One region of the Actinoplanes sp. NBRC 101535 genome, then DNA from elsewhere that is predicted to be linked to it. Evidence: riboswitches for the same ligand, from Rfam matches in the RefSeq annotation. Region 1 holds a riboswitch; each other region holds the start of a gene.
The links. Region 1 has a riboswitch for cyclic di-AMP ahead of QSK32_RS31280 (coiled-coil domain-containing protein). Riboswitches for the same ligand answer to the same signal wherever they lie in the genome.

Region 2: another riboswitch for cyclic di-AMP. It lies ahead of QSK32_RS45655 (transglycosylase family protein); the one in region 1 lies ahead of QSK32_RS31280 (coiled-coil domain-containing protein).
Region 3: another riboswitch for cyclic di-AMP. It lies ahead of QSK32_RS08615 (C40 family peptidase); the one in region 1 lies ahead of QSK32_RS31280 (coiled-coil domain-containing protein).
Region 4: another riboswitch for cyclic di-AMP. It lies ahead of QSK32_RS11140 (C40 family peptidase); the one in region 1 lies ahead of QSK32_RS31280 (coiled-coil domain-containing protein).

What each region holds. Positions count from the first base shown of each region.
Region 1 covers NZ_BSSY01000013.1:211,537-216,464, forward strand. The annotation lists gene QSK32_RS31270 (glycoside hydrolase family 65 protein) at 1-656, shown strand, start outside; gene QSK32_RS31275 (coiled-coil domain-containing protein) at 724-1,752, opposite strand; cyclic di-AMP (ydaO/yuaA leader) riboswitch at 1,758-1,894, opposite strand; cyclic di-AMP (ydaO/yuaA leader) riboswitch at 2,102-2,237, shown strand; gene QSK32_RS31280 (coiled-coil domain-containing protein) at 2,242-3,261, shown strand; gene QSK32_RS31285 (ABC transporter ATP-binding protein) at 3,293-4,063, opposite strand; gene QSK32_RS31290 (ABC transporter permease) at 4,056-4,928, opposite strand, start outside.
Region 2 covers NZ_BSSY01000034.1:27,065-31,992, forward strand. The annotation lists gene QSK32_RS44555 (class I SAM-dependent methyltransferase) at 1-552, shown strand, start outside; gene QSK32_RS44560 (saccharopine dehydrogenase family protein) at 505-1,728, opposite strand; cyclic di-AMP (ydaO/yuaA leader) riboswitch at 2,039-2,213, shown strand; gene QSK32_RS45655 (transglycosylase family protein) at 2,214-4,493, shown strand; gene QSK32_RS44575 (YybH family protein) at 4,698-4,928, opposite strand, start outside.
Region 3 covers NZ_BSSY01000002.1:780,132-785,059, reverse strand. The annotation lists gene QSK32_RS08630 (GAF and ANTAR domain-containing protein) at 1-437, opposite strand, end outside; gene QSK32_RS08625 (hypothetical protein) at 996-1,430, shown strand; gene QSK32_RS08620 (DUF3817 domain-containing protein) at 1,469-1,789, shown strand; cyclic di-AMP (ydaO/yuaA leader) riboswitch at 2,005-2,137, shown strand; gene QSK32_RS08615 (C40 family peptidase) at 2,150-3,115, shown strand; gene QSK32_RS08610 (sigma-70 family RNA polymerase sigma factor) at 3,271-4,272, opposite strand; gene QSK32_RS08605 (dTMP kinase) at 4,795-4,928, opposite strand, start outside.
Region 4 covers NZ_BSSY01000003.1:469,976-474,903, forward strand. The annotation lists gene QSK32_RS11135 (MurT ligase domain-containing protein) at 1-917, opposite strand, end outside; cyclic di-AMP (ydaO/yuaA leader) riboswitch at 1,388-1,511, shown strand; gene QSK32_RS11140 (C40 family peptidase) at 1,518-2,366, shown strand; gene QSK32_RS11145 (hypothetical protein) at 2,779-3,108, opposite strand; gene mraZ (division/cell wall cluster transcriptional repressor MraZ) at 3,771-4,202, shown strand; gene rsmH (16S rRNA (cytosine(1402)-N(4))-methyltransferase RsmH) at 4,429-4,928, shown strand, end outside.

The DNA.
Region 1 (4,928 bases):
CGCCGGAGGCGTACCCGCTGCTGCTGAACTTCCCGTACTTCGACCTGTACCGCAAGCAGGTGATCAAGCAGGCCGACCTGGTCATGGCGATGTACATCCGCGGTGACGCGTTCACGCCGGAGGAGAAGGCGCGCAACTTCGCCTACTACGACGCGCGGACCGTCCGGGACTCGTCGCTGTCGGCCTGCGTGCAGGCGGTGCTGGCGGCCGAGACCGGGCACCTGGAGCTGGCGCACGACTATCTGGGCGAGGCCGCCCTGATGGACCTGCACGACCTGCACCAGAACGCCCGGGACGGCGTGCACGTGGCGTCGCTGGCCGGGTCGTGGATCGCGCTGGTCGCCGGTCTCGGCGGCATGCGTGACTTCAACGGTCAGCTGTCGTTCGCGCCGCGCCTGCCCAGCCGGATCAACAACCTGGAGTTCTCGCTGCTCTGGCACGGTCTGCGGCTGCGGGTGAACGTCACCGCGGAGGAGGTCACCTACTCCCTGCGCAACGGCGGCGGCTCGGCTCGGCTGACGCTGCACCACCACGGCAAGGAGATCGAGGTCACCCAGGTCCGCCCGGTGACGATGGCGATCCCGCCGGCCCTGCCGGTCGGCCCCGCGCCGGTTCAGCCGGCCGGACGGGCCCCGGTGCGCCGCGCGGTGCACTGACCCCGTACCACGAGAAAGCCCCCGTTCCTCGCCGGCAGCGAGGGACGGGGGCTTTTCGGTGGGTCTGTCAGAGCATCGAGACGTGCACGTGGTCGGTGTGGTCGCTGACCCCGTGGTACTGCTTCCAGCCGCTGGCCGGGAACCAGATCTGCTTGTACCAGATCACGTAGTAGATGCCGAGTGCGTCGGCGTTGCGGACCAGGAAGGCCGTCAGGTCGTTGCCGTACTTCATCATCTTGTCGTTGTGCGCCGACGAGAATCCGCTCTTCTGCAGCGACCAGTCGCAGGCCCGGCCCTTCGGGTGCTCGAACGGGCCACCGGTGCGGTGACATCCGACGAACAGGTCGAAGCCGGCCTTCTTGGTCTCCTTGTACATGTTGAGCGTGCGTTTCGTGATGCAGCCGCTCGTGGTCGGGTCGTCCTGGTTGCAGCTCTCCGCGGAGAAGCCGCCCTGGGCGTTGCGGGGTGCCGCCTTGGCCGTCGCCGATTTCGCGGCGACGAAGCCGTCGGTGATGGTGCTGTTGATCCCGGTGCCACCGCCGAGGAGCGTCAGCTGCTTCTCGGCCGCTTCCTTCTGCTTCTTCTGAACGGCGAGCTGTTCCTGCTCGTTCTTGAGCTCGGCGTCCAGCGCGGTCTTCTTCGCGGTGATCTCTTCGAGGGCGTCGTTGAGCTCACTCAGCTTGCTGTCGTGCAGCCGGTTGATCTCCTCCAGGGAGACCGCCTTGCTCAGGAAATCGTTCGACGTGTCCGCGCTGAGCAGGAAGCCCAGGGCGCTCACGTCGCCGGTCATGTACTGCTGTTTCGCGATCGAGTTGACCTCGGGAATGAGGACGTCCCGGCGTGCCTCGGCGGCTTTGATGCCGGAGGCGAGTTCCTTCTGGTTCTTGACGGACTTGGCCACGGCTGCCTTGGCGGAGACGTAACGCCGGTTCGTCGACTCCAGCACGGTCGACAGGTTGGCGTCCTCGTCCTCCTCTTCGGCCGTGGTGCTGCCGCCGGGTGCCGCGGAAGCCGGGGCCACGGGGCCCACGAACATCGCGGTCGCCATCAGCGGCGCCAGGGCGAGTGTCAGCCACCGGCGGGGACGTGCGGTCATCAACATTCCTTCCTTGTCACCGCCGACCGGGTTAGCTGACGGGTTCGGGACGGAAGCGATCCCTACCGCCGTTGTCAGGCGGATTCACCCCAGTGACCTGGGTCCCCGGCTCGCCTGGGAGGCGATTGGGCGGCGGCCTGCCGGCAACTCGGGGGCGGTGCCGTCCTGGCAGGACCGGCGCCGAGTTTACCTGAGATATCGCCGTGGATCAGGCTCTGAGAACGGCGAAATGCGTTACCTCACAATGACTTTCGGTAATCGAATCACCTCATGTCGTCACCCCATTGCGGTGCGTACGAGATCTGTCGATCCTTGGCCCGAGTGGGTATGGTCGGACGCGGTTCCCGTATGGGAGCCGCCGCCTAATCGCCACCCCCCGGCGAACCGGGGAACCATTTTCCTCGGGGTGAATCCGCGCCAGCGGTAGGGATTTCCTTCGTCCCGAACCCGTCAGCTAACCCGGTCGGCGGCCGACGGAAGGAATTACCTGTGCAGCAACCGACTGCGCGGCGATTCGCCCCGATCACGGCGTTACTGGTCGCCGTGTGCGGGCTGGTGTTCGCCGCGTCCCCGGCCTCTGCGGCCCCGGGCGACTCCGGCGACGACGGCGAGGGCGGATCCAAGTCGCTGATCGAGCAACTGGAGGACGCCTCCAGCGGCTACGTCAAGGCCAAGGCCGACCTGAAGAAGTCCAAGGAACAGCAGGTCAAGCTGACCGCCGAGGTCAAGCGCCTGGACACCGAACTCGGTCCGAAGCAGGCGGTGCTCGACGAGATCGCCCGGCAGGCCTACACGAACGGCCGGCTCGGACCGCTGACCGCCCTGATCGGTGCCAGCTCGACCGGCGGATTCGTCGACCGGGCGGAATCGCTCGCCACCGTGGCCTCGAAGCAGAACCAGGCGATCGAGGACCTCAAGACGACCCGCGACACCCAGGCCAAGGCCAAGACCGCGATCGACGCCGCCGTGCGTGACCAGGCGAAGCAGGTCAACGTCATGGCCAAGAAGAAGGTCCAGGCGGAGACCGCGCTGAAGAAGGCCAACCAGGGCGCCGACGCCTCGTCGAGCAGCGACGGCGGCAGCGGTGACAGTGCCACGGCGGATCCGGCGCCCAGCGGATCCGGCAGCGGGTGCACCGAGGACGACCCGACCACCGGTGGTTGCCTCACCCCGCGCACCCTGCACGCTCTGAAGCAGGCGAAGAGCGACGGTTTCACCAGGTACACCAAGTGCTTCCGCGAGCAGAACAGCGGTGAGCACCCCAAGGGCCGGGCCTGTGACTTCTCCGCGGAGAAGGGCACCTTCGGCGGCGACGCCACCGGTGCCGACAAGACCTACGGCAACAACCTGGCGAACTACTTCATCAAGAACGCCGAGGCCCTCGACGTGCTCTACGTCATCTGGTACCGGCGGATCTGGCTGCCGAGCAGCGGCTGGAAGTCGTACAGCGGGGCCGGTGGCGATCCCTCGAGCGACCACACGAACCACGTGCATCTCTCGGTGAACTGACCGACCGGCCCCACGGCGAGGCCTTCGTGCGCTACTTGCGCATGAAGGCCTCGTACTCTTTCATCACGTCGTCGGTGGCGCCGTCCGCCCGGATCTGGCCGGACTCGAGCCAGATGCACCGGTCGCAGGTGTCCCGGATCGACTGCTCGCTGTGGCTGACCAGGAAGACCGTGCCGGCCTCGGCGCGCAGCTCACGGACCCGCTGCTCGCTGCGGCGGCGGAACTTCGCGTCACCGGTGGCCAGCGCCTCGTCGATGAGCAGCACGTCGTGCTGCTTCGCCGCGGCGATCGAGAACCGCAGCCGGGCGCCCATGCCGGAGGAGTACGTCCGCATCGGCAGCGAGGCGAAGTCGCCGCGCTCGTTGATGCCGGAGAACTCGATGATGCCGTCCTTCTTGGCCTTCACCTCGGCGGGTGACATGCCCATGGCCAGGCAACCCAGTTCGACGTTGCGCTCGCCGGGCAGCTCGTTCATCAGGGCGGCGTTCACACCGAGCAGCGACGGCTGGCCGGAGGCGTAGATCGAGCCGCGGGCCACCGGCAGCAGGCCGGCCACCGCGCGCAGCAGGGTCGACTTGCCCGAGCCGTTGCTGCCGATCAGGCCGATCGCCTCACCCCGGTACGCCACGAAGGTCACCCCTTTGACGGCGTGCACCTCCCGGACGTTGGCGGGGGAGGAGCCGGTCACCAGTCGCTTGAAGCTGGCCAGCGGGCTGCCGCTGCCCGCGGCGGCGGAGCTGTTGACCTTGTAGATGACGTGTGCGTCGTCAGCGACGACGGTGGGGATCCGATTGTCAGCCACGGCCGTAGCCCTTCTCTCCGCGCCAGAAGTACACGTAACCGCCGAGCCCGACGACGACGCTCCAGATGGTCGCGCCGATCCAGAGGCTGGTGGGGGTGCCGGCCAGCGGCACGTCCTCCATCAGCGAGTGACGCATCAGCTCGATGAAGATCAGCATCGGGTTCGACTCGATCAGGGTGAGCATCCAGCCGTCGATCTTGTCGTTCTCGGTGAACATGGTCACCGGGTAGAGCACGGCCGAGCCGTACATCCAGAAGCGCATGATGAACGGGATCAGCTGCTTGACGTCGCGAAGCTTCGAGCCGAAGCGCGCGCCGGCCAGGGCCAGGCCGGTGTTGAACACCGACTGCAGGAGCAGCAGCGGCACCACCAGCAGCCACTGCCACGTGATCGGCTCACCGGTCAGCAGCACGATGGCCATCAGCACGCCCAGTGCCACGATGAAGTTGCGGATCTCGACCAGGGCCACCGACAGGGGCAGGCTGGCCCGGGGGAAGTGCAGCGCCCGGATCATGCCCAGGTTGCCGGTGATCGCGTTGATCCCGGACTGCACGATCGACTGGGTGAACTGGAAGACGAAGACCCCGATGCACAGGTACGCGGGGAAGTTGTCGACATTCTTGCTGGTGCCGATGATCACGCCGAAGATCACGTAGTAGACCGCGGCGTTGAAGATCGGTGTGAGGACCTGCCACACGGCGCCGAGCTTGGTGCTGCCCAGTGATGAGGTCATCTTGGCGCTGGCGTGCGCCCCGATGAAGTGCCGGTAGGACCACAGCTGGCGCGTGTACTCCGGGAGGCTGGGGAGCCGTCCCGACGCGGTGAGGCCGTTGCGCCGGGCGAGCTCCTTGAGGGAGATCCCAGC
Region 2 (4,928 bases), on a different contig from region 1:
ATCGACCTGGCCGGCCCGGGACGCGCCCGGACCGCCGTCGACCTCGGATGCGGCGCCGGACGGGAGACCCGGGCGCTGCTCGACGCCGGCTGGCGGGTGATCGCCCTCGACGGCGAACCCGGCACCCCACAGCGCGTCACCCGGACCATCGGCGGGCGGCACCCGGCGCTGGAAATCCGCGTCCAGGACTTCACGGAGATCCGCGAGCTGCCCGACGCCGATCTGATCTATGCGGGGTACGCGCTGCCACACCAGCCACCCGCCTCCTTCGACCGGGTGTGGGCGGCGGCACGGGCGGCACTCCGGCCCGGCGGGTGGCTCGCCGCGGACCTCTTCGGCGACCGGGACTCGTGGGCGGGCAACCCGCAGCTGACCTTCCTCGAAGAGGGTGAGCTGCGGGAACGCCTTCACGGGCTGGAGATCGTGCACTGGCGGGAGGAGGACGCGCCGGGGCCCGCGTTCAGTGGGCCCAAGCACTGGCACGTCTTCGAGGTCATCGGCACTTCACCGGCCGGCGGGGTGGACCGTGATCTCGACGCCGGCCGCCCGTAGCCGGTCGACCAGGGCATCGCCGAGAGCCGTGGCGGGAGTCAGCACCCCACCCTCGGACTCGGGAAGCCTGTCCCGGTCGAGGACGAGCGCGAGAGCGGACTCGCCGAGCATGACGGCGGTCGCCGCGTACCCCGGATCGCCTTTCGCCCGGAACCGGGCACGATAGCGCTCACCCTCCACCGTCGTGGTGAAGATGTCCACCGTGAAATGCCCGTTACGCCGGGTCTTCTCATCCGGGCCGGTCCCGGGTCTCGGCAGGATCCGGTCCAGCAGAAAACGCGTCGGCGGCACGGCCAGACCGAGGAAGAGACCGGTCAGGCCCATCTTGAGTCCGAAAGCGAACACCGGCGACAGCGGGGAGGCACCGACACTCACCGCCTCCCGGTAGCGGAACCGGCGACCGTAGGCGTGACCGCGCAGAGCGTTGCTGCGCCGCACCACCCGGGTGTTGTAGGAGGCCATCACGAACGGCGCCAACTGCCCGCGCAGACTCGGATCCACATCGGAGGCGGGCACCGAGACCATGTCCGGCTGGCGGCCCAGGTCCGGCTCGGCGTCGCGATCAGGAGTCAAGGAGTACGGGCTGGCGGCGGCCCGTCGCAGCGCGGGATCACTGCGTACCGCGTCCACCTGACCGCGCATCGAGTCGATCGTCCCGCCGCTGATACCCCCGGACAGACTCGTGACCACGAGCGTGGTGTCGGTGAGTTCGCTCCGGACATGCTTGTGGAGCACGTGAACGCCGATGTCGGACGGGATCGAGTCGAAACCGCACGAGTGCACGATCCGGGCACCGGTCCGCCGCGCCGTCTCATGATTCGCGGCGATGCTGTCCCGGACGAACAGCACCTCACCGCTCAGATCCAGATAGTCGGTGCCGGCCTCGGCACACGCGTTGACCAGCGGAAGACCGTGCCGCGCATAGGGGCCGACGGTCGTGACCACCACCCGTGTGCGGGCGGCCATGGTGGTCAACGCGTCCCGATCACCGGCGTCCGCAACGATCACGGGCCAGTCGACGCCCAGCCGTGCGCGTACCGACTCCAGTTTCTCCGGTGAACGGCCAGCCAGTGCAATTTGTGTTTCTGGTGGAGCATTCTCGGCCAGGTGTTGCGCCACCAGCGCACCGACGAAACCGGAAGCACCGTAGACGATCACATCGAAGTCGCGGCTCATGGCTGCCGATTGTGCACCCTGGGTGGAGGGTCGGCTACTGGCAGGTAGTTGGTGGTTATCCCGCAAAGGCCGACCAAAGCGTCTAATTTACGAGAAGGCGCCACCTGCCAGCCTCCGGGTTGGTGCACCATCACCGTGCTTCACACGCCGGTGAGCAGCACCGCGCCGGCCTTGCATGCCGGTGGCAGCATCGCGGCCGGCGTTTGTGCGCCGGTGGCGGCACGACACCGGCTCTGCATGCACGGTGGCAGCACGACACCGGCTCCGCATGCCGGTGACAACACCATCCGGCGGCCCGCACGCGGGCACCGTGGCCGGAACGCCGAATCCTTGCCGCCGGCCACGGACACGAACCCAGGCAGGGAGCGGGGGACCCACACGTTCCTCGGCGCTGACACGCGCCTCGGGGTGAAGCCGCACACGACGCGACCGGGCACCTCTGCCCGAACCCGACAGCTGACCTCGCAGGCGTGGAGGAAGCTCAGATGCATCACATACGTAAGCAGGCCGTTGTCGGACTCACCGGCACGATGGTCGCGTTCTCGCTGCTGGGCACCGAGTCGGCGGCTTTCGGGGCCGAGGTCAACTGGGATGCGGTAGCCCGCTGCGAATCAGGCGGCAACTGGCGGATCAACACCGGCAACGGCTACTACGGGGGCCTGCAGTTCACGCGTGGCACGTGGCGCGCCTACGGCGGGTCGAAGTTCGCCGGGACCGCGAACCGGGCCAGCAAGAGCGAACAGATCCACGTGGCGGAGCGGGTGCTCCGCGGCCAAGGCATCGGCGCGTGGCCGACATGCGGCAAACACGGCCGCCGGGGTGTCTCGTCCGCCGCGGCCCGCAAGGCGGCAGCCGAACGCAGAGCAGCCGCAACGGCCCGCGCGGAAGCCCGAGCGCAGGCCAGAGCGGAAGCCCGCAGGCAAGCCGCCCAGCGCAGAACAGCCGCCCGCCAGGCCTTGGCACAACGCCAGGCGGAGGCCCGCCGACGCGCAGCGCTGCGAGCAACCGAGATCCGCGAGAGGGCGATCCGCGAGAGGGCCCTGCGAGAGGCCGAAGCCCGCGAGTTCGCCGCCCGAGACGCCGCAGCCCGAGACGCCGCAGCCCGCGAGGCAGCCGCCCGCGAGGCAGCCGCCCAGGCGGACGCAACCCGTAAGACGGCCGCTCAGGAAGCGACAGTCCAGACCGCTGATGTACGTGCGGGTCAGAACACGGATGTACGTGCGGGTCAGAACACGGATGTGCGGACAGGGAAGAGCACGGCCGGCTCTGACGACACGAGCCGGAAGACGGCATCTCAGACAGCCGAAGTGCGCACAGGCAGAGACCCCGGCAGCGCCGGCAGCGCCGCCCAGAAGGCGACGGCCCCATCCGCCGGTGTGCGTGCGGGCAAGAACACCGGCGGCGTCGGCAGCGCCGCTCAGAAGGCGCCGGCCAAGACCGTTGAGGTGCGCGGGGGCGGGGGCTCATCGCGCGGCAGCTCGGACGAGCGACGTTTGGCGCGACCCGGGACGCAGGTCCGCGACGGGAGCGAGGTAACTCCGTCAGACGGCGCGTCGCGCGAAGTGGCCTCTGAACAGAATCGGATCATGCATGAGGCCGCGGCATGGGAGAGAGTCACCCGGCTGCGGATTCTTCGGCTGACGGGTCAAAAACGCCCCACCGGGGCCGCCACCGCTCAAGCTCAGACCGGTAGCGCGGCGGGCGACGGAAAGCGCCTCGATCCGACTGGACAACGACAGCGGCCAGCAGGACCGGGCACGGCAGAGCGAACGACAGCCGGACTTGGGGCAGCGGAGCAGGGGACGGCTGAGCGGGAGACGGCTGAGCGGGAGACGGCTGAGCGGGAGACGGCTGAGCGGGAGACGAAGGGGCGGGGGAGGATTCGTAGTGCGGTGCGAGTGGTCCTGGAAACGCGCCAAGGCCGTGAAATGCGGCTGGCCGCGACGCGGGCGGACGCGATCCGGCGGCAGATCGAACGGGCTGCGGCCGAGCGGAAGGCCTCGCTCAAAGCGGTAACCGCCTTCTCCGGTGCGGCAAGCGTGAGCGCGATCAGCCTGGTGCGTGGTGGCGGCACGCTGCTGCCGCGGAACCTGGCTGGTCCGACGCCTCCCGCGGGCGCCCCTCCTGCGGGGGCCCCTCCCGTGTTGGCGATTCCTGACGTCGCCGCCTCGGGATGGACCACACCGAGTCCGACCGCCTCCGGGGCGATGGCTCCGGGACCGTTCGTGCCCGGGCCGATCACGCCGGGCGTGGACCTCCCGAGCCCGGTGCCGGTGCGCGCCGAATCAGCGACATCGGGATCGACCGGCACCACACAGGGCAGCACGAGTTCGACCGGAACAGGGCTGACCGCGACGATGATGGCGGCTGTGGTGCGGGACCTGCGGGCTGACGACGCCGGCCGGACCCGAGCCGTCCGGATGAACCAGGTCGCGATGGCCAGTGCGGCCAAGCCGTTCCTACGGCCCATCCCCGGACGACCAGTCGCGGGACGGCCGATTGCCGGACGACCCGCCGGAGGACGGCCGGTTGCCGGACGACCCGCCGGAGAACGGCTCAGCACTGGCGGAACTGGCCGAACCGGCGGAACGGTGCGGAAGGGTGGCGTAGGAATAAGCGTCCACGTCGTGCGCCACGGTGACACACTGACCTCCATCGCGGCTCAGCACGACATCACGGGCGGCTGGCGTCATCTTTATCGCCTGAATGATGAGCTTCTGCGTAGCCCTCACCTGCTTTACCCCGGCCAGCGCATCACGCTGTGACCGTGGCGATCCGGCCGTCCCCGAACTCGCGGGACGGCCGGACCCATGCTCGCCGCGGCCCCGAAGGCCACAGCGAGCACAGCGACGCGCCTCATAGCGGGCACGACAGCACCCCTTACAACGGGCACGGCAGCACGCGTCACAACCGAAACGACAGCACGCGTCACAGCGAGCACGGCAGCGGCGTGTTTCACGGCCACGCGGTCACGGGGTGGGGTCGACGAACTCGGGCTGGTCGAGGACTCGCAACCAGGTGCCGTCAGGCTGCCGGCGGACGACCTGGGCCCGCGCGCCGGAACCGTCCTTCGGTGGCGTCGAGGTGAGCGCCAGGTCTCCGCTGATCAGAGTGGGCAGCGGCTGCTCGGGCTCGAACTGTGGCATCCGGGGAAGCAGTTCCTCCCACAGCTTGTGGATCGCGGCGCGACCGCGGGTCTG
Region 3 (4,928 bases), on a different contig from region 1:
CTGATCACCAGGGAGCGGGTCCGGGCCGCCTCGAGCCCGGGACCTGCGCTTCCGGCGTACTGCAGAAGATCGAAGCTCTCCCCCGCCCGGCCGGCGCCGGTCTGGGTGAGCGGGCCACCCTCGCCGATCAGCACCACCGAGCAGCGGACCACGCCGGGCAGGGCGCTCGCGCCGAAGGCGGCCAGCCGGTCCAGAGCGTGCGTGAGGGTGTCCGCGCCGAGCAGCCGGACCGTCAACTCGTTCAGCAGGCCGGCCAGCTCGACCGGGTGCGGCCCACCCGCCGTGGACGGGGCTGGGCGGGAGGACTTGCTCCGGCGTGGCAGAGCGGCGAATCGACGGGCCGGACCGAGGAAGGAGGATGCCGCGGCGAGGCGGGCGCGCCGGGCCGGCCGGGCGCCGCGCTGGGCGGCCGGGACGCGACGTTGCGGGGCAGACACCCGACGGATACTGCCACGTCGATCCGGAAAGATGTCGGCGACGTGCCCCGAACGGGCGGTCTTGTCCGTTTAACCCCGTCTCACCGATGGAAGCTTGCCGGAAACCCGACACGAAGCCGGACGAAACCGGGCGTGAAACCCGGACACATCCGGGCGGGTGACCAGACCGACCAGGAGGCCGCGCCGGGCGGGTGACCAGACCGGCCAGGAGGCCGCGCCGGGCGGGTGGGTGGGTGGCCAGACGGAACCGGGCCGCGGTGCCGGGCGGTAGACCGGCAGCGCCGCCCCGGATGATCCGGGGCGGCGCCGAAGGTAGATGCCGGTGTGCAGGTCGCCTCGCGGCGAAAGGCTCAACACGGCTCCAGCCGAACTGGTATTCCGTGCAGGCGAAGGGTGAGGCCCGGGGACACTGGGCACACCGGCATCTGTTCACAACTGTCGGTAGGCCACCGGGATTCCGGCAGTCATCGTGACGTGAATCACATCAGCACCATGGTGATCGTCTCCGGGCCGGACCGAGCGGACGGACACCGGGGACACGCCGGTACGCTCGGGTGCATGAAAGGGCTGTGGACCCCGGCCTGGCTGGCCCGTCACCTGCTCGCGGTGATCCTGACGGTGGGCTGCCTGCTTCTCGGCTGGTGGCAGTTCAGCCGCGCCTCCTCGGGCAATGCGGTCTCCTGGGGCTACATGCTCCAGTGGCCGGCCTTCGGCGGATTCGTGATCTTCATCTGGTGGCGTGAGGTGCAGCTCGCCCGCCACAAGGTCAGCGGCGTGGTCGAGGAGCCGGTGGCGGAGACGCCCACGCCGGCCACCGCCGACCGCACGCCCGGCGCGCCGGTCACGCTGGGACGCCCGGTCCGGGTCGCCGCCCGGACGGCCACTCCCGCGGCCGACGATCCCGAGCTGACCGCGTACAACGACTATCTCGCCTGGTTGGCGGCCCACCCCGGCGCCCGCCCGGCCGACTATCCCGGTCGCATCCCCCAATAGCCGTTTCACCGGCAGATATCGAGAAGGAGCCGTTCGCCGTGCAGGGAGCCCTCACCCGTTACCGGACCATTGCCTGGATCGTCGGCGTCGTCCTGATTCTTCTCGTGGTGATCGGCATGCCGCTGAAGTACATCGGCGGCAACCCGGTCGTCGTCGAGACGGTCGGCCCGTTCCACGGCTTCCTCTACATGGTCTACCTGGTGCTGACCTTCGATCTGGCGCGCCGGGCGAAGTGGGCCTTCCCCCGCATGATCCTGGTGATGCTGGCCGGCACGATTCCGTTCTTCTCGTTCTGGGCCGAGCGCCGGGTCACCAAGAGCTGGATCGTTCACTCGCTGGAACCGGCACTGAGCGAATAGTGTTACCGGCGGGCGGCTTTAACGCTTAGCGGTGATCAAATGACTGCGCGTTATCAGGATTAACCACACAAGTCCGGCTAATGGTAGAAACCCGGCCCCCGGGCCTTGATTTCTTTTCCCGCCTCGATAAGTTAATGCGGTTGGTCCGGTCCGCAGCCACAAACCCTCGGTGGCACCGGCCAGCGCCGCCGAATCACGTGCGGCTCCCGGCGCCCTCCCCGTGGGCGCCGTTTGCCGTGAAAAGCGAGCCGGGGAACCACTACGTGGGGTGAATCCGCGCAAGCGGTAGGGCTACTTCTTCCAGCCCGAATCCGTCAGCTAACCCGGTAGGCGGCCAAGCGGAAGAAAGGCCCCTTACCAGTGCCACACCCCCGAACCGGGCTCCGGGCGCTCGTGGTCGCGTTGACCGCGTTCGCCGTCGCCGCGTCCGGCGCCACGGCCGCACAGGCGGCTCCCTCCGCGTCTGAGCTCAAGAAGAAGATCAAGACGGCCGAGGAGAAGCTCGAGGACGTCACCGAGTCGTACAACGCGATGCGGATCGACCTCAAGGACACCAAGGCGGAGGCGAAGAAGCTCAAGGAGTCGCTGAAGCCCACGGAGGTCGCGCTGGCCTCGGCGACCGCCAAGGTTCAGACGATCGCCTCCACGTCCTACATCCAGGGCCGGGTCGGCGCGGTCAACGTGCTGCTCGGCGGCGGCAAGGACGACATGCTCGAGAAGATGGCCTATCTCGAGCAGATCTCCCAGGCGAACCAGGCGGACATCAACGCGTTCACCCAGACCACGCAGACGTACGCCGAGAAGCAGACGGCCCTCAAGGCCACCGAGACCAAGCAGGCCGCTCAGGTCAAGGAACTGGCCGACCGCAAGGAGAAGATCGAGGGCGACCTCGAGGACCTCTACGACATGCGCGAGACGGTCTACGGCTCCCCCACCGAGGGCGGCAGCGGCGGCTACACCGGCACGATCCCGACCATCGCGGGTTCGGCCGGCACCGCGGTCACCTTCGCGTTCAACCAGATCGGCAAGCCGTACGGCTTCGGTGACGCCGGTCCGGACTCGTACGACTGCTCCGGTCTCACCTCGGCCGCGTGGGCCAAGGCCGGCAAGTCGCTGCCGCACAACGCGGCCGCGCAATACAGCGCCACCGCCCGGATCAGCAAGGCCGATCTGAAGCCCGGTGACCTGGTCTTCTACCGGTCCAACGCGCACGTCGCGATCTACGTCGGCGGCGGCATGATCATCGACGCGCCGTCGGCGGGCCGGGACGTGCTGCACCGCACGATCAACATCATGACCCCGAACGGCTACGGCCGGGTCAAGTAACACCCGCGTACGACAGAAGGCCGGTACCCCTCGCGGGGTACCGGCCTTCTTCGTCGTGGTGGCGGTGTCGTCAGGTGGTCTGCCGCTCTCAGTCCGGCCGGCTCACTCCGCCGCCGCGCGGCCGAGCCGGCTCACGGGGAGCCGGCCGGCCGGTCTCAGGCGGCCTGCAGGCCCTCGGCCCGGGCCAGCTCACGCAGCCGGCCGAGCGCCTGGATCTCCAGCTGACGGATCCGCTCGCGGCTCAGCGAGAAGCGCGAGGCGACCTCGGTCAGCGAGTGCTCCCGGCCGTCCTCGAGCCCGTAGCGGGCCCGCATGATGCCGGCGGAGCGGTCGTCCAGGTGGTTGAGAAGGCCCTCGATGCGCTGGCGCTCCAGGGCGCTCAGCACGATCTCCTCGGGCGACGGGGCATCGCTGTCGGCGACCAGGTCGCCGAGGTTGGTGTCGCCGTCGTCGCCGACCGGGGTGTCCAGCGAGACGGTGTCCTGAGCCCAGCGGGTGAGCTCGTTGACGCGCTCGACGGTCACGCCCAGGGCCGCGGCGATCTGCTCGGGCTCCGGGTCGCCGCCGAGCTCACGGACGAGCTGACGGGTGACGTTACGCATCCGGTTGACGTCTTCGACCAGGTGCACGGGGAGGCGGACGGTCCGCTCCTGCTGGGCGATGGCCCGGGAGATCGCCTGGCGGACCCACCAGGTGGCGTACGTCGAGAACTTGTAACCACGCTCGTAGTCGAACTTCTCGACGGCCCGCACCAGGCCGGTGTTGCCCTCCTGGATGAGGTCGAGCATCGGCATGCCGGACCGCACGTAACGCCGGGCGATCGACACGACCAGGCGGAGGTTGGCTCGGATGAACAGGTCTTTCGCGCGCTGGCCCTCGGTCACGAGCCGTTCCAGCTCTTCCCGGCTCACGCCGCGCCGCGTCTCGCCGCTCTCGAGCAGGTGCTCGGCGAAGAGTCCCGCCTCGATGGCCTTGGAGAGTTCGACCTCTCGTGCGGCGTCCAACAGCGGCGTCCGGGAGATCTCGTGCAGGTAGACTCCGACGAGGTCGCGTTCTTCGGCGACCTGGTCGGTACGCATCACGGTGTTCTTCTCCACGTTGCCCACGGTCCCCTCATTGCCGTCACTAACCCTGTTACGGGCATTACCTGCGTCCATCAGCCCTCTCCCGTAACGTCCGCAGCTCGTGCATTGCGGTTGCTGACATCTACGTAACAAATTGCTGCTCGCACTGATTCCGGCTGGTGGATCGAAAGTGTCACGAATGCCTGGGTGTCACCTGAGAACCCCGTGCGCGGTAGCTGAGTGCGATCGTTGGATGTCCATCACGTCGATAGCCGGATACCCCTCGCGCGACTCATAACACCATCGGCCTCCAGTCGTCACAGCGACGGGCATCACCTTGGGCCTCGCGACGTCCGTCACCCCGGAGTACGGGATTAACGCCTCCGGGGTTCATGTGCAGCATCGGCCGAGCCTCGACGAGCTTGAAACAATCAGCCGCCGGAAAGATCTCCCACCGGTGGCGGACCGGACCATCGGCCACAATGCGCCACGCCGCGCCGCAGTTCACTCGCCCACTCGGGTGACATCCCCGAAGCCGGAGACATTCCCAGGTGACGGCCGGTTCGACCCCATCCGTGAGGAAGAGCACACACCCGTACGGGTGACCACGACCGGTCAGAGCACCTCGGCGAGCTGCCAGCTGAGGGCGGCGAAACCGGCGAGCAGCGGGGCCGCGGCCAGCAGCAGGGTCCGGGCGCGGACCAGCGGGAACCGCTGCGGCGGCACCGTCACCGGGACCGGCGCCACCC
Region 4 (4,928 bases), on a different contig from region 1:
AGCCAGCTGGCCGGGTTCTTCGCCAGGAGCAGGCGGATGTTGCGGCCGTCCCGCTCGACCTGAGCGTACCGGCCGGCGATGGAGGTCACCCGGGCGAGCCGGGGGAGTGCCTCTATCGGGCGGACCCCGAATTCGGCGGCGACGGCGAGCGCGGTGGCCGCGTTGCCGATGTTGACCCGGCCGGGCAGCTGCAGCTTGACCAGGTGCCAGTCGCCGCGCGGGTCGATGACGCCCTCGTCCTCGACCGACCACTGCGGCTTCGGCCGGCGCAGCGGGCAGCCGGTGCACCACCAGTCGCCGCCGGAGCGCTCGATCGGGTGGCCGCTCTCCGGGCAGACGAACGAGTCGTCCTGCCAGCGCTGGCCGGCGCTGAACCAGGTCACCTGGGGGCTGCTGCTCGCGGACCAGACCACCATCGGGTCGTCGGAGTTGGCGACCACCCGGATGTCGGGGTGCTGGCCCAGGGTGGTCTTCCACATCTGCGCCATCATCGCCACCTCCTTCGCCCGGTCGAGCTGGTCACGGGAGAGGTTCAGCAACGCCACCACCCGGGGGCGGGTGGCCTCGATGACCTGGGCCATGTAGTGCTCGTCCACCTCGAGCACGGCGAACGGGGTGTGGCCCTCCTTCGCCAGCGCCGAGGTGTGGCCGGTCGGCATGTTGGCGCCGTACGAGTTCGTGGCCACCCGTCCGAGCACGCCGATGGCGGCCGCGGTGAAGCGGGTGGTGGTGGTCTTCCCGTTCGTCCCGGAGACCAGCGCCACGGCCCGGCCGGACGAGAGGTGGGCCAGCAGGTCAGGGTCGATCTTGAGGCCGATCCAGCCGCCGATCACCGAGCCGTCGCCGCGTCCCGCGGCTCTGGAGAGCGCGGCCGCGGTCTTCGACGCGGTGGTCGCGACCTTGGCGATGAGTGGCAATTTCCCGTCCGTCACGCCAGCGAGGGTACCGGAAGCCGTTGTTACGTCGCGTGGCCGGAACGGCTCGATCAACGGGTGTCGGGGGGTCGGCTGAACGGGCGGAGGCATTTCCGCCGGTCGGGGCAATTCGGTGTTTCGAACGGGTGACGGTCTCGGTTTTTATGTGTTCTGGTTCACCCATTGATTTATACGGATCGTACTGAACTGCTCACTTGAGGTAGCGGCATTTGTCTCGTGGCGGTAACAAAATGGACAGTGACCACTTTCGACGTCACGGAGAGTGGCGGAACTGGTGCTGACGATCATGGAGTTGTTCGGGTACCAAGGTGTGGCCGGGGGCAACCGCTCGCCGGTCGTACCGAACCGGTTCACGCCGAGCCCTGCCCCGGGTCGGTCGGTGCGACAGAGGAACCACTGCATGACACGAACAAGGCATTCGGGGGCGGGGACGGGGGAACCAATACCGGTCCTCCGCGTCACCGCCACATCCGGCGGCGAGCGGGGAAGACCTTGGGGTGAAGCCGCCTTGTGCGGCCGGGCAACCTTCCCGCCCGAACCCGACAGCTAACCTCGCAGGCGTGCCGGAGGGATATCTCTACCGTGCACGAATACAGAGCGCGTCACCGCCAGGCCCGTCGTCGTACCGTCGTCGGTTCCGGCACTGCCGCACTGTCCCTGGGCCTCTGCCTCTCCGCCGGCCAGCTCATGGCCGGGTCGGCCGCCTCGGCGGCAGCGACGACGACCGAGGTCGCACCGACCACGGTCACTCCGGTCGCGGCGACCACCACGGTGGCCACCGCGAAGGTCACGCCCAAGCTGACCGCCAAGGCGGCCAGCAAGAGCATCAAGTGGGGATCCGCAGTCAAGGTCACCGCCAAGGTGATCGACCCCAAGACCGGCAAGGTCGCCAAGGGCACCGTCCGTCTGCAGACCCTGTCCAGTGGCAAGTGGAAGACACTGGCCACGAAGACGAGCAGCAGCGGTGCGGTCACCCTCTCCGCGAAGCCGAAGACCACGGCGTACGTGCGGACGATCTTCACGGGTACGGGCTACAACCAGGTCTCCACCGACAAGGTGAAGATCACGGTCAAGGCGAGTGGCGCGAAGATCCTCGCTGAGGCGAAGAAGCACAAGGGCGCGCTGTACAAGTACGGCTCGTCCGGGCCCAAGCGCTTCGACTGCTCGGGGTTCACCAAGTACGTCTACAAGAAGGCGGCCGGCAAGTCCCTGCCGCACAAGGCGAACTCCCAGCAGAATTACGGCAAGAAGGTCGCCAAGAGCAACAAGAAGGTCGGCGACCTGATCGTCTTCCGTAACGGGTCGTACGGGTACCACGCCGGCATCTACGCCGGTAACGGATACATGTACGACTCGCCGCACTCGGGCGCCCGGGTCGGCAAGCACAAGATCTGGAGCAGCAACTACGTCGTACGCCGACTGGTGGCATGACGCTCCCCGGTGCCCGTTCGGCGCAGTAGCGCAGCGGGTGCAGTAAGTAAGGTGTAACCGGTCAGGCGGCGTGGTGGCGTGCCGGCCGTGGTGAAGTACGCGTTGTGGGGCCGTGACCTGGTGGGGTCACGGCCCCACGCGCGTTTCCGCCCTTCTGCCGCCGCCTGCGTCGGCCGGGCCCGCTTTCACGGTGTACGCCGTCCCGCGCCGTCCCGCACCGTCCCGGCTTCCCGCCTCACGCCGTGGCCGCGACCGAGTCCGAGACCCTAGTTGTAGCCGACGGCTGGGCAGGCTCGGCCGTCGTCGGTGGTTCTTGTGGGGCGGTCGGGGAGCCGTGGGTGGCGGCTCGGGTGGCTTGGCCGTCGTGGGTGGTTGTTGTGAAGTCGCAAGCCAGCCATGGCCGACGGCTGATCTAGACACGTTTCGTGGTCAGGGTGCGAAGCCCATCCGCGTGGTGACTTCGGGCGCGCTGGACGCCTGAAATCACCACGCCCGTGGTGGTGTGGTGATTACGGGCGCGCTGGACGCCTGAAATCACCACGCCCGTGGTGGTGTGGTGATTACGGGCGCGCTGGACGCCTGAAATCACCACGCCCGTGGTGGTGTGGTGATTACGGGCGCGCTGGACGCCCGAAGTCACCACGCCCGTGGCGGTGTGGTGATTACGGGCGCGCTGGACGCCCGAAGTCACCACGCCCGTGGCGGTGTGGTGAATACGGGCGGGATGGGCGGCTGAACTCACCACGCGGACCCTGATGACGAAACATGTCTAGCCCCGGCCGTCGCGGATGGCTTCGCTGAGCCCGCAAGTTAGCCGTGGGCGACGGCTGACCGGGTCCGGCCGTCAGCCACGCCTCCTCGGCGCCCGCAAGTCGGCCGTGGGCGACGGCTGGGTTCGGTCGGGTGGAGGGTCGGGGTTGCCCTTGGTGACGTGTGGGCTCGCAGGGGTGTGGGCTTGCGGGGCGGGGCGGGGCGGGGCGGGGCGGGGCGGGGCGTCGAGGGGCGGGGCGGGTGAGAGGGCTCCACTTCGCTCCACTGGAGGGGGTGGGGGGTTTGTGGCGTCCCTCCACTTTCCTCCCGGGGGGCGCGGCGGGCGGGTGTGGGGGGTGGAAAGTCGGGTTGGAAAGTGGGTCATACGGGACTGTGAGCGCTCCATGTCGGAAACCGGACGGAGTGGATCATGGAAGAGCGCTCCACTGCGCTCCACCGCCTGTGAACAGGGATTACGTCCGCGAAAAGGCCTCGCGAGCGGCTGCTTTCGGGTTGCAGGTGGAGGGAAGTGGAGTAGAGTGGGGCGCAGTGGCAGGACCGAGGAACGAGACGGGACCTGCCGGCCCGAGTTGACAGGTGGTCCGACTCCCTCCGCGAAGGAGCGGAACGCCACGGCAAGGGGGTTGGGGCCGGATGTTCCTCGGCACACACACCCCGCGCCTCGACGAGAAGGGCCGGCTGATCCTCCCGGCCAAGTTCCGTGACGAGCTGGCGGGAGGTGTCGTGATCACGAAGGGGCAGGAGCGCTGTCTTTACGTGTTCCCGATGCCGGAGTTCCAGCGGATCGCCGGTCAGCTACGTGAGGCGCCGGTGACCAACAAGGCCGCCCGGGCTTACGGCCGGGTGTTCTTCGCCAGTGCTCACGACGAGGTGCCCGACAAGCAGGGGCGGGTGACCATACCGGCCCACCTGCGCGATTATGCGAGCCTCGGGCGCGACCTCGTGGTGATCGGGGCGAGCACTCGGGTCGAGATCTGGGACAAGCAGTCCTGGGAGGACTACCTCGCGGCGAGCGAGCAGGAGTTCGCCGACATCGAGGAGGGGGTGCTGCCCGGCGGACTGTAGGGCGTGCACTCGGTGGGCCTTTGTGACCGGCCCGGACGCCACTGCTGCCGTACCTCGAGATCTCCAGCCGCTCCCGCTCCTGGCGCCTCTTCCCCGGCGCCAGGCGCGTGTCCGAGCCCGGTTCATTGGGCATAGGACATGAGCGGATGGGGATCTGGTGGTACGGAATGGCGGCCGGGCCGGTGTGGCACGGCAAGAGCCGGGTGAGACGCAAGATGGTGGGGCAATGGGGGTCGTCATGGGGGAGCCGCGGGGCACGCACGTGCCGGTGCTGCTCGAGCGCTGCCTCGAGTTGCTCGCTCCCGCCCTGGGCCGGCCGGGCGCCGTCCACGTCGACTTCACGCTCGGTCTCGGCGGGCATGCCGAGGCGGTGCTCGAACGATTCCCGGACGTGGTCCTGATCGGACTGGACCGCGACACCGAGGCTCTCGCCCACGCCCGGCACCGGCTCTCCCGGTTCGCCGATCGCACGCACCTGGTGCACGCGATCTATCACGAGCTGCCGCGAGTGCTCGACGAACTCGGGATTCCGGCGATCGACAGCGGACTGTTCGACCTCGGGGTCTCCTCGCTCCAGCTGGACGAGGCGGACCGCGGTTTCGCGTACGCGCAGGACGCCCCCCTGGACATGCGGATGGACCAGTCCCGCGGCGCCACCGCCGAGGAGGTCGTCAACGGCTACGAGCCGGGTGAGCTGGTGCGGATCCTCCGGCAGTACGGGGAGGA